Regions from separate parts of the Paenarthrobacter sp. 2TAF44 genome, predicted to be linked through region 1. Evidence: riboswitches for the same ligand, from Rfam matches in the RefSeq annotation. Region 1 holds a riboswitch; each other region holds the start of a gene.

Region 1 (3,539 bases):
ACTGCGCCGGTCTCCGCACATATGGTGGGCCGCTCCGCTTACCGGACCAAGCATGGGCACCGCGAACTGCTCACCAAGGATGAGCTTGAAGCGGTTGTCCAAAGGGCAGCCGCCGACGGTTCCACCCCGGACACTTAGAACAACGCGGGGTCACTTAGGCACCCTCCCGACGACGGTGAGGGACCCTAACTGACCCCGCGTTGGAATGCCTATGCGCGGCCTAGACGATGTCCTGCGTCTTGGCGAAGCGGGCGATGGCACGCTGGGTGCCGCGGCTCGCGAAAACCTGGATGAGCGTACTGACGAAGGCCGAAATCAGCGCGAAGGACAACGCTGAGCGGAGGCTCGTTTCCATATCGTCGTGGCCCGTGGGCGGTTTGTTGCCCGTGGCCTTTTCCCAGCCCTTGTTGACCAACTTGGTGCCGACGAATCCGGCTGCGAGGCTTACTCCGGCACCCAGCAGCTTGAAAAAGAGGTTCATGCCCCCAGCCTAGCCTCACTTCCAGGTGGGTTGGGACTAGCGGCGGTTTTCCCGTTCTTTGAGGAAAGCTGCCATGGAACCGCGTGGTGCAAGGACAGGAACAACGTCGTGATCGGCTTCCCAGACGGCATCCACTGTTCCGAGGCCGGCAACTTCCTTGAGCAGGTAATACGTGGGTGGCATCAGCTGCAATGTACCGGAGGCTTCAGCCGCCAGGATCCCGTCCACAGGCATCCAGAGTGATTGCCACGCTTCGGTGGTTTGATGCTGGGGTTCTGCTTCCGGAGCAGGCTTGGCTACGTAGAAGTAGGTATCGAAACGCTTTGGCATGTCCGTCGGCGTGACCCAATTGGCCCACGGTCGCAGATCTGAGGCATCAAGGCTAAGTCCGGCCTCCTCCCAAACCTCCCGCAGGGCAGCCGTGAGAACCATGCCCGACTTTGCCGGTGCGTGTTCGGTATCGACGGCGATGGAGGTCAGGCGCCAGTCTGCAGCATGCCGTTCCAGCAAGTCAGCCGGGTAATCCCATCCGTCCTGGTCCGCGGCATCAACCCGGCCTCCCGGAAAGACCACCATGCCGGCGGCGAAGTCCATAGTGGTAACCCTGTGCTGGACGAACGCTTCGAGCCCGCCCGGGGCGTCGCGGAGCAGGATGACGCTCGCAGCAAGGCGCGGTTGGGGAACCGGGATGTCCGTAGTGGGAAGGTCCGTCATGAAATGCCCCTTTGCCGCGTCGATTCTGCTGGATTATTCTCTCAGGTCCGGTTGCGAGCCGTATTGTGACCAGTCCCCAGCGCGCACGAACACCCACAGGTGTAAACTGAACCACGCCCATAAGGGCAGATTAATAACGACAGGGGAGCGCCGCCGTCGGACCTTGCAGAGATGCAGGAGACGCGAGGGCGCTGAGAGTGCGGACAGCCGCAGACCCTCGAACCTGATCCGGTTAGTACCGGCGCAAGGGAGTCGAGCTTCTCAGAGTGTCCGGATCCGGGCGGCGCAAGCCGGCCGGGAGTTCCGGGGAGCACTTTCCCCTCCTGTACCTCAGGAGGCAGAAAAATGACCACGGCAAGCGTGAAGAAAACCAGTTATAACTGGCGTGTTGTAGACATCGTGGTGGCAGCTTTGATTGCCATCGCCGGAGGCGTGATCTTCTGGGCCTGGTCCCAGGGCGCCGCAATCGTATCCATCCCCATGAACGCCACGTATCCGCCGCTCACCGGTTTGATCGCCGGTGGCTGGATGATCCCGGCCGTCCTGGGCATGCTCATCATCCGCAAGCCGGGCGCAGCCCTGTTCTGCGAAGCCGTCGCCGCCACCGGCGAACTCATCATGGGTTCCCAGTACGGCACCACCGTCCTCATCTCCGGCATCCTCCAGGGACTGGGCGCAGAACTCGTCTTCGCTGCGTTCAGGTACAAGAAGTTCGACCTGTCCGCTGCACTCCTCGCAGGTGCTGGCGCGGGCCTCTTCTGCGGTCTGAACGATTCCTTCCTGCCTTGGGGCTGGAACATCGCCTACGAAGCGATCGACAAGCTGGCCTACATCGCCTTCTGCACGCTTTCGGGTGCGATCATCGCGGGCGCGCTGTCCTGGGTTGCCACCCGCGGGCTGGCCAAGACGGGCGTCCTCAGCTCCTTCGCGTCGCGCAAGGCTGCTTCGGAGCCCGTCTTCAACTAATGCCTGCGAAAGAAGGCAGCAACCAGCAAAGCAGCCACCAAGTCCGGCCTGCCGCCATCACCGCCCAAGGGTGGGGATGGCGGCATGCCGGGCGTTCCACACCCGCCATCCAGGACCTCGATCTCCGGATCGAGCCCGGCGAGCGTGTGCTCCTGCTTGGTCCATCAGGCGCAGGGAAGTCCACACTGCTCCATGCCCTCGCCGGTGTACTGGGTGACGAGGAAGACGATTCGGATGAGACCGGCTCGCTGTTAATCGACGGCGTCGCTCCCCGCGAGCAGCGCGGCCGCGCAGGTCTGATGCAGCAGGATCCGGAGACCCAGGTGGTGCTCTCCCGGGTGGGTGACGACGTCGCATTTGGCGCCGAAAACCTGGCCGTTCCCCGGGATGAAATTTGGGCGCGCGTCCATGAAGCGCTCGACGACGTTGGGTTGCGCACCGCTGCCGGCAGCGGTTTGGCACTGGATCACCCGACGGCGGCACTCTCCGGCGGGCAGAAGCAGCGCCTTGCGTTGGCTGGCATCCTGGCGATGCGGCCCGGGCTGATCCTGCTGGACGAACCCACGGCCAACCTGGATCCAGTGGGTGTGCTTGAGGTTCGCGACGCCGTGCAGCGCTGCCTGGACAAGAGCGGCGCCACGTTGGTTGTCGTGGAACACCGTGTGTCCGTGTGGAAGGACCTGGTGGACAGGATCGTGGTCCTCCAGCCACCGTCGGCCGGGGGCGGTGTGCTTCTGGACGGCCCTCCGGATCAGGTGCTAACTGAAGCCCGCACCATGCTGATGGCCGCGGGAGTGTGGGTGCCGGGGTATGTTCCGGCTACTCGCGCCCGCAGGACCACAACTCAGGAAATGGGCGGCCATGAATCCACCGCCCAACTTCTCGTCGTGGCACAGGACCTGGCTGTTTCCCGTGAGAAGTCCCGCCGTCGCCGCTTCAAAACAATCCCGCCCGTCCCCGTGCAATCGGGTATCAGTGCACAAGTCAGGGCTGGTCAGGCGCTCACCATCACGGGCCCTAACGGCGCCGGCAAATCCACTTTTGCGCTCACATTGGCCGGCCTTCTGGCGCCCGTGCACGGCAAAGTAAGTGCCGCCGTCGAGCTTTCCGAAGGAGCTGGAATCGACCCCTTCAAGTGGAAGGCGGACCAGCTGATTTCGCGCGTCGGCACCGTGTTCCAGGAACCGGAGCACCAATTCGTGACGGGCAAGGTCCTGGACGAGCTGATGTTCGGACCAAAGCATCTGGGACATGGTGAAGAACGCGTGGATGAATTGTTGGAGCGTTTGCGGCTCACGCACTTGGTGGATGCGAACCCTTACACCTTGTCTGGCGGTGAGAAGCGCAGGTTGTCCGTGGCTACGGTCCTTGCGGCCCA
Region 2 (3,539 bases), on a different contig from region 1:
GCGTGCGACGGCGACACCCAGCTTGCCGCCGTCGGCCGCCTGTCCGCGGTGGTCCAGGATGCGGCCTGTGATGGCGCTGACGAGCGTGCTGACGGATGCGTCATCCGCCACGGCATGAACGGAGCCATTGAGTTTGATGTTCATGGTGTGTCCTTGGTTGCTGGTTGGAGGCGGTCATCCGGCGTTGCCGTAAATCGATCAGGGGTGAAGTTGGACCATCGGGGATCGGCTGAGGCGCTGATTAGCCCGCCTACGATTTTGGCGGCCACAGGCGTCAACAGGACGCCATGGCGGAAGAACCCGGTTGCGATTACGAGACCGTCGATGGTGCCCGCGCGCCCGGCAACGCGTCCCAGTAATGGTGCGTTGTCCGGAGTGCCGGGCCGTGCGCGGGCTGTCGCTTCCAGCAGTTCCAACTCCGCCACGGCAGGCACCAGGACTTGAGCGTCCCGCAGGAGTTGGTAGACGCCTCCGGCGGAGACTGCATTGGTGGAGGCGGATAGGCCGTCCTCGCGCTGGGTGGCTCCAATCACCACCGTGCCATCATCCCGGGGCACGATGTAGACCGGCACCCCGCGGACCATGCCCCGGATGGTGGATGTGAGGAGGGGCTGGAGGTGGTGGGGAACGCGCAGCCTGAGGATGTCACCGTAAACGGGCCGCAGAGGAAGACTGAGACCCTCGGGGAGATTACCGATCCTTGCCGCGTCCAGCCCGCAGGCGATCACAGTTTCCGAGGCCTCGACTGCGCCAGAAGCCAGTTCAACCCCGGAGACGCGGTCCCCATCCCAGAGCAAACGGGATGCGTGGAACGGCAGGGCGAAACCGTCCTCCGCTCCGGAAACCCACGTTGCGTCACCTGGTCCGTGGGCTGCCAACCCTTCCATGAGGCATCGTGCAAGCCGCCGCGGGTCCACTTGGTGATCGGCCGGTATGTCGAAGGCACAGGAAATCTGTGGACTCAGCAAAGGCTCACGTTGGCGCGCCTCCCGCAATGACAATGGCTCCACGTGCAGGCCCGCGGCCTGCTGGACTGTGCGGAGGTCTGCGAGGGCGCGGCGGTCGGCGGCGTCGGCACCAACGGCGATTGTCGGCGTCGTGCGGTATCCGGTGGCTGATTCGCCGCCATGGACGCTCCGGATGAAAGCGGGCCACAGTTGGGAGGATTCCAGCATGAGTTCCAGGAGGTGTTCCTCCTGGTAGTGGAGTTCGCTGACCGGAGCCAGCATCCCCGCGGCAGCAAACGTCGCACCGGCCGCGGGGGTGGGATCAATGAGGACCACCGAGCGGCCCTGGCGGCGCGCTTCGTGGGCGATGCCAAGGCCAACGATGCCGCCACCAATCACTGCAACGTCTGCCTGCAAGGGGGTTTGGCCGGATTCTGCCATGTGTTTCCTTCCCTACGCCGGTACTAGCCGGATCAGGTCAAGCGGTCGGCGCTGAAGCCCTCTCAGCCGGACGGTCATATGACGCTGTCACGGCTCCCGCAGTACGTGCCCAGTTTAGAGGAACTACTCTGGTTTCCATGACCCAGCATGATGTCCACACCACTGCCCGCCTTTACTTATGCACTGATGCCCGCAAACGCCAAGGCGATTTCGAAGACTTCGTCGACGCCGCGTTTGAGGGCGGCGTTGACATCATCCAGCTTCGCGACAAGACGCTCGAGGCCGCTGAGGAGCTTGAGGTACTGGAGGTTCTGCACAACGTTGCCCAACGGCACGGACGGCTGTGGGCCGTCAATGACCGCGCCGATGTTGCCAGTATTTCCGGGGCTCCGGTGTTCCATATCGGGCAAAAGGACATCCCCCTGCCCGCGGCAAGGCATCTCCTCCACGACCGCACCGTGATCGGCCTTTCCACCCATACGCCGGAACAGGTTGACGCCGCGATAGCCGCCTCCCCTGGCAGGAGCGGACTGGATTATTTCTGTGTTGGTCCGGTGTGGGCAACGCCCACAAAGCCCGGCCGTGAAGCAGTCGGGCTGGATCTGGTCACATATGCCGCAGAAGCCGTAAAGCGCGCGGATGCGGAGACCGTAGGTGGCGTCCTCCTCCCCTGGTTCGCGATTGGCGGCATCGACCTCACCAACATTGAACAGGTGGTGGCTGCGGGAGCGAGCCGGATCGTCGTGGTGCGGGCCATTACTGAGGCGGAGGATCCGACGGCGGCGGCAAAGACTCTGCTGGAAGCGCTCGACGCCGGATAATCACCGCCGGCGCCCTGGCGGCAGCCGAGGATATGCGAAAGTCTCTTAAGCCGTGAGCCCGAGCCCGGACATCCGTCGACCATGCCGCTCGGCAAGTTCAGCGGTAAGGACCTTGACTGCAGTGCGGGCATCCCCGCCGCCCTTGAGCAGCGGTCCCAAGTGAGGATGTTCCATGCCCACGCGTTGGGCCTGGGTCAGCGCTTCACCGACGAGGCGGCGGCCCCACAAAGCCAGTCGCGATGCCAGGCGAGGATCATCAGCCAGGGCCCTGCGCAGGAGGACGCGTAATACTTCCGTGGCTTGGTCGGCGGAGGCCACCTTCTGGACAAAGAGTTGCGTTCCGCCGTCGAGGTACGAAGCGACCATGCGGTAAAAGTCCGATGACACGGTGTCGATCACATAGGCCTTCATGACTGATTCAAACCAGTCCGCCGGCTTTGTTCGCTCATGGAAGTGGTCAAACGAGCGCTGGAACGGAAGCATGGCCTCTTCGGCATCGAGTCCCATCTCCGAGAGCCGGCTGCTGATCAAGGCAAAGTTTCCGTAAGCCCCAACGGCAATCTTTGCCAACACTGCCCTGTCGTGCAGGGTGGGAGCGTACCGGGAGTCGAAAGACAGCCGGCCAAACGCCGAGAGCTCGCCGTACGCCATGGCTCCCAGCAGCTCCGAAGAGAGGCGCTGGACGCGAGCATTATCGTCCAAGGAAGTGCTCATGGTTCAAGACTATCCAGCGATTTCGGGCTAACCTGATTTTCGTGTCACATCATCGGATTTCGCCCAACGTCGACGACTCGTCGGACCAGCTCGCAGAGGCATTTGCAGCCCTTCGGACCGAACTGGAGCTCCCAGGCGAGTATCCGGCCGAAGCCGTGGCGGAAGCCCGGAAAGCAGTAGAAAACCACACGCTGCCAGAGCGTGACCTCAGGGACATTCCGTTCGTGACCATCGATCCAGCAACGTCCACCGATCTGGACCAGGCGGTATTCATTGAACGGGCCGGTGACGGTTACAAAGTCCTCTACGCAATCGCCGACGTGCCATCCTTTGTTGCTCCCGGCGGGGCGCTCGATGCAGAGACGCGGCAACGGGGACAAACGTTCTACGCTCCTGACGGGAGGATCCCCCTGCACCCGGAAGTGATCAGCGAGAACGCCGGAAGCCTGTTGGCTGGTCAGGACTGCAGCGCCTTCGTGTGGGACTTCGAACTCGACCACAATGCGGAGGTGTCCACTACGTCGGTGGCCCGTGGCACTGTCCGCAGCCGCGCCAAGCTCAGTTACAAGGGTGCCCAGGAACAGATCGATGCCGGCACAGCCCCACCGGTCCTGAA
Region 3 (3,539 bases), on a different contig from region 1:
TCCTTGGGCGTTACGTAGCAGAGCATGGCCGTGCCGTACCGCGCAATTTCCGTTGCGCCGATTGCCGAGGTGATGTGGTCATAGCCAGGAGCGACGTCCGTGACCAGCGGTCCCAAGGTGTAGAAGGGGGCACCTTTGCACAGTTCCTGTTGGCGCTCCACGTTCTCGCGGACCAAGTGGAAGGGAATGTGTCCGGGTCCTTCAACCATCACCTGCACATCGAATTCCCAAGCCCGCTGGGTCAGCTCTGCAAGCGTATCGAGCTCGGCGAACTGCGCGGCGTCGTTGGCGTCAGCCGTGGCACCGGGGCGCAATCCGTCGCCCAGGGAGAATGCGACGTCGTACTTGGCGAAGATTTCACAGAGCTCATCAAAATGCGTGTAGAGGAAGTTCTCCTCGTGGTGCGCCAAGCACCACCCGGCCATGATCGAGCCGCCACGGGAGACGATGCCTGTCACACGGTTTGCCGTCAAGGGCACGTAGCGCAGGAGCACCCCGGCGTGGATGGTCATGTAGTCAACGCCTTGTTCACACTGCTCTATTACGGTGTCCCGGAAGATTTCCCACGTGAGTTTGTTGGCTTCACCGTTGACCTTCTCCAGGGCCTGGTAGATGGGCACGGTGCCGATCGGAACGGGGGAGTTGCGGATGATCCATTCGCGGGTTGTATGGATGTCGTCTCCGGTGGAGAGGTCCATGACGGTATCGGCACCCCACTGGGTTGCCCATTGCAGCTTGTCAACTTCCTCGGCGATGGAACTGGTGACGGCCGAGTTTCCAATGTTGGCGTTGATCTTGACCAGGAAGGCCTTGCCAATGATCATGGGCTCGGACTCGGGGTGGTTGATGTTGTTGGGGATGATGGCGCGCCCGGCAGCCACTTCGCTGCGGACCAGCTCAACGTCGCAGTTCTCCCTCAGCGCCACAAACTGCATTTCCGGCGTGACGATGCCTTGTTTGGCATAGTGCATCTGGGTGACGGTCTTACCTTCGACGGCGCGGCGGGGCACCGGTTGCGTTCCCTTCCATTCCTGGGATGCTGCGCCGCGGCGTACGGCTGATTTGCCGTCGTCGAGCAAGTTCCTCTCCCGTCCGGAGTATGCCTCGGTATCTCCTCGGGCTTCGATCCATCCGGTGCGGAACGGTTCAAGGCCCACCACGGGGTCACTGCCCGGTCCGGCAGTTCGGTATACCTGAAGTGGTTCATTGGCCTCACCGTTGGGGGAGGGCTCCAAGGCAATCTCCGTAACGGGGACGCGGATACCATGTGCCGGGTCTTCCAGCCACGCCAACGAGTGGGATTTCAGTGACTGTGTGACGGTTTCCGTCGTCTTTTCGCTGATGTTGGCCTGGTTTTCGGCAGGGCTGTGCTGTGTTTCGGTGGTGCTCAAAGGATTACTCACTTCCTTCGCCGGCATTACCCGGACAGGTTCAACGGTCGCAGACTGCTTCAGTCCGATCTCAGCCCCTGCAGGGGCCCCCGTGTGGTCGTAGACGAAGCTACCACAGCTCTCATCGGGGACACAGTCATCGTCGTAGCGCTTACCCATCCCGGAGGTTTGTGGCATGTCGGCAGATTAGTCTTTTGGCATGGCCTACATCATCGAATTCACCGGTCCAGTGCTTGTGGCAGGCGACGATCAACGGCACGGGCTCTGGTCCGTTGATGGCAAACTCACGTTCGAACGTCCAGTCGCTGCGCCGGATTCCGTGCTGGATGGATGGGTCCTTCCTGGTTTTGTGGACGCCCATTGCCACATTGGACTTGGGGTCGGCGGGGCCGTTGATGAGCAGACAACTCTTGCCCAGGCGCAGGCCGACCTGAAAGCCGGCACATTGTTGATCCGTGACGCCGGCTCGCCAAGCGATACGCGTTGGGTTCAGCGCAGGGAGGATCTCCCACGGCTTCTTCGCGCCGGACGCCACATCGCCCGGAGCCGGCGTTACCTGCGTGGTTTGGGCCACGAAGTGGAGCCGGACGAACTCGTGGAGACAGCCCGCAAGGAAGCCCGGGACGGGGACGGTTGGGTGAAGCTCGTGGGCGATTGGATCGATCGCGGGACGGGAGACCTCTCGGTTTCCTTCCCTCGGAACGTCGTGAGGGATGCGATTGCGGCCGCACATGACGAAGGGGCCAGGGTGACGGCCCACTGCTTCGCTGAAGACACCATTGATGACATGCTCGACGCCGGGATTGACTGCATTGAGCACGCCACAGGACTCTTGCCCAGGCATATTCCCCGTCTTGTGGAGCAGTCTGTCCCGATTGTTCCTACGTTGGTTAACATCGCGACTTTTCCGGATATCGCTGCCCAGGCTGCCCCGAAGTTTCCGGTGTACGCGGACCACATGACCCGGCTTTGGGAGCGACGCCGTGAAAGGGTGCTGGAGGCCTTTGAAGCCGGTGTTGGCATCTTTGCGGGAACGGATGCAGGGAGCGTGATCAAGCACGGCAGGATCGCTGACGAAATGAAGGAACTTTACGACGCCGGCCTGCCGCCCACGGCCGTCCTGGACGCCGCCACGTGGGGCGCACGGAAGTGGCTGGGAGCCCAGGGCATCAGCGAAGGGGCAAGTGCCGACGTCGTGCTTTGCCGGGATGACCCGAGGAAGAACCTTGCAACTGTGGCGAGCCTGAACCATGTCGTCCTGCGGGGCAAAGTGGTCCAGTGGGAATAAATTGAAGCTTCAAGTAATTTAGATAAGTAGAACGTGCCGAAGGGCGGCCATCTATTAAATCGGGAGCTTGACATGACCACGACATCCAATCAGGACCTCCTTCCTGCCGAACTCACTATGGGCACCGTCATGCTCAAGGTTGGCGATATGAGGGTCATGAGTGACTATTACCAGCGCGCCCTGGGGTTGGAGATCGTGGCCGAGCAGGATGGCGGGCTGTACCTGGGGCGGGTGGGCAAGCCAGTAGTCCATCTCGCTCCCGCTGCCGGCCTGCAGATTCCAGGCCGTGGGGAAGCCGGGCTTTTCCATACAGCCATCCTGTTCCAGGACCAGCCTTCCCTGGCGGCCACCATTGCCACGGCCGCAGAGTATGAGCCGCGCGCTTTTGTGGGCAGTGCCGACCATTTGGTGAGCGAAGCGTTCTACTTCACAGATCCGGAAGGCAACGGCATTGAACTCTATTACGACAAGCCGCGCGATGTCTGGCAGTGGGATGGCAAGAATGTGGTGATGGACAATGTTGCTTTGCCGCCCCAGCGTTTCCTCCAGCAGCACTTGAATGAGGCGGCCGTGACTGGCCAGCGGGAAGCAGCTGCCGGCGTCGGGCACGTGCACCTTCAGGTAGGCGACGTGCAGACTGCCCAGGATTTTTATGTGGACACCCTGGGTTTTGAGAGGACGGCGGGCTGGCACGGGCAGGCGTTGTTTGTTTCTGCGGGCGGCTACCACCACCACATGGCGATGAACGTGTGGAACAGCCGCGGGGCCGGGCCCCGCAGGGATACCCTGGGCCTGGGCGAGGTCCTGATCGAAGTTCCGACTGCCGATGACGTCGCCGCACTGGCTGACCGGCTGAAAGT

Evidence for each region. Region 1 has a riboswitch for thiamine pyrophosphate ahead of AB4Z15_RS02790 (ECF transporter S component). Riboswitches for the same ligand answer to the same signal wherever they lie in the genome.
Region 2: linked by a shared signal. The riboswitch ahead of thiO (glycine oxidase ThiO) and the one ahead of AB4Z15_RS02790 (ECF transporter S component) in region 1 are both predicted to bind thiamine pyrophosphate.
Region 3: linked by a shared signal. The riboswitch ahead of thiC (phosphomethylpyrimidine synthase ThiC) and the one ahead of AB4Z15_RS02790 (ECF transporter S component) in region 1 are both predicted to bind thiamine pyrophosphate.

The regions. Positions count from the first base shown of each region.
Region 1 is NZ_JBFRFP010000002.1:75,484-79,022, forward strand. It holds gene mnhG (monovalent cation/H(+) antiporter subunit G) at 1-138, shown strand, start outside; gene AB4Z15_RS02780 (DUF4235 domain-containing protein) at 221-481, opposite strand; gene AB4Z15_RS02785 (NUDIX hydrolase) at 518-1,195, opposite strand; TPP riboswitch at 1,327-1,463, shown strand; gene AB4Z15_RS02790 (ECF transporter S component) at 1,541-2,161, shown strand; gene AB4Z15_RS02795 (ABC transporter ATP-binding protein) at 2,161-3,539, shown strand, end outside.
Region 2 is NZ_JBFRFP010000012.1:25,629-29,167, reverse strand. It holds gene thiS (sulfur carrier protein ThiS) at 1-144, opposite strand, end outside; gene thiO (glycine oxidase ThiO) at 141-1,388, opposite strand; TPP riboswitch at 1,381-1,498, opposite strand; gene thiE (thiamine phosphate synthase) at 1,526-2,209, shown strand; gene AB4Z15_RS13265 (ferritin-like fold-containing protein) at 2,255-2,923, opposite strand; gene AB4Z15_RS13260 (RNB domain-containing ribonuclease) at 2,965-3,539, shown strand, end outside.
Region 3 is NZ_JBFRFP010000008.1:155,286-158,824, forward strand. It holds gene thiC (phosphomethylpyrimidine synthase ThiC) at 1-1,391, opposite strand, end outside; TPP riboswitch at 1,387-1,494, opposite strand; gene AB4Z15_RS10215 (amidohydrolase family protein) at 1,591-2,679, shown strand; gene AB4Z15_RS10220 (VOC family protein) at 2,752-3,539, shown strand, end outside.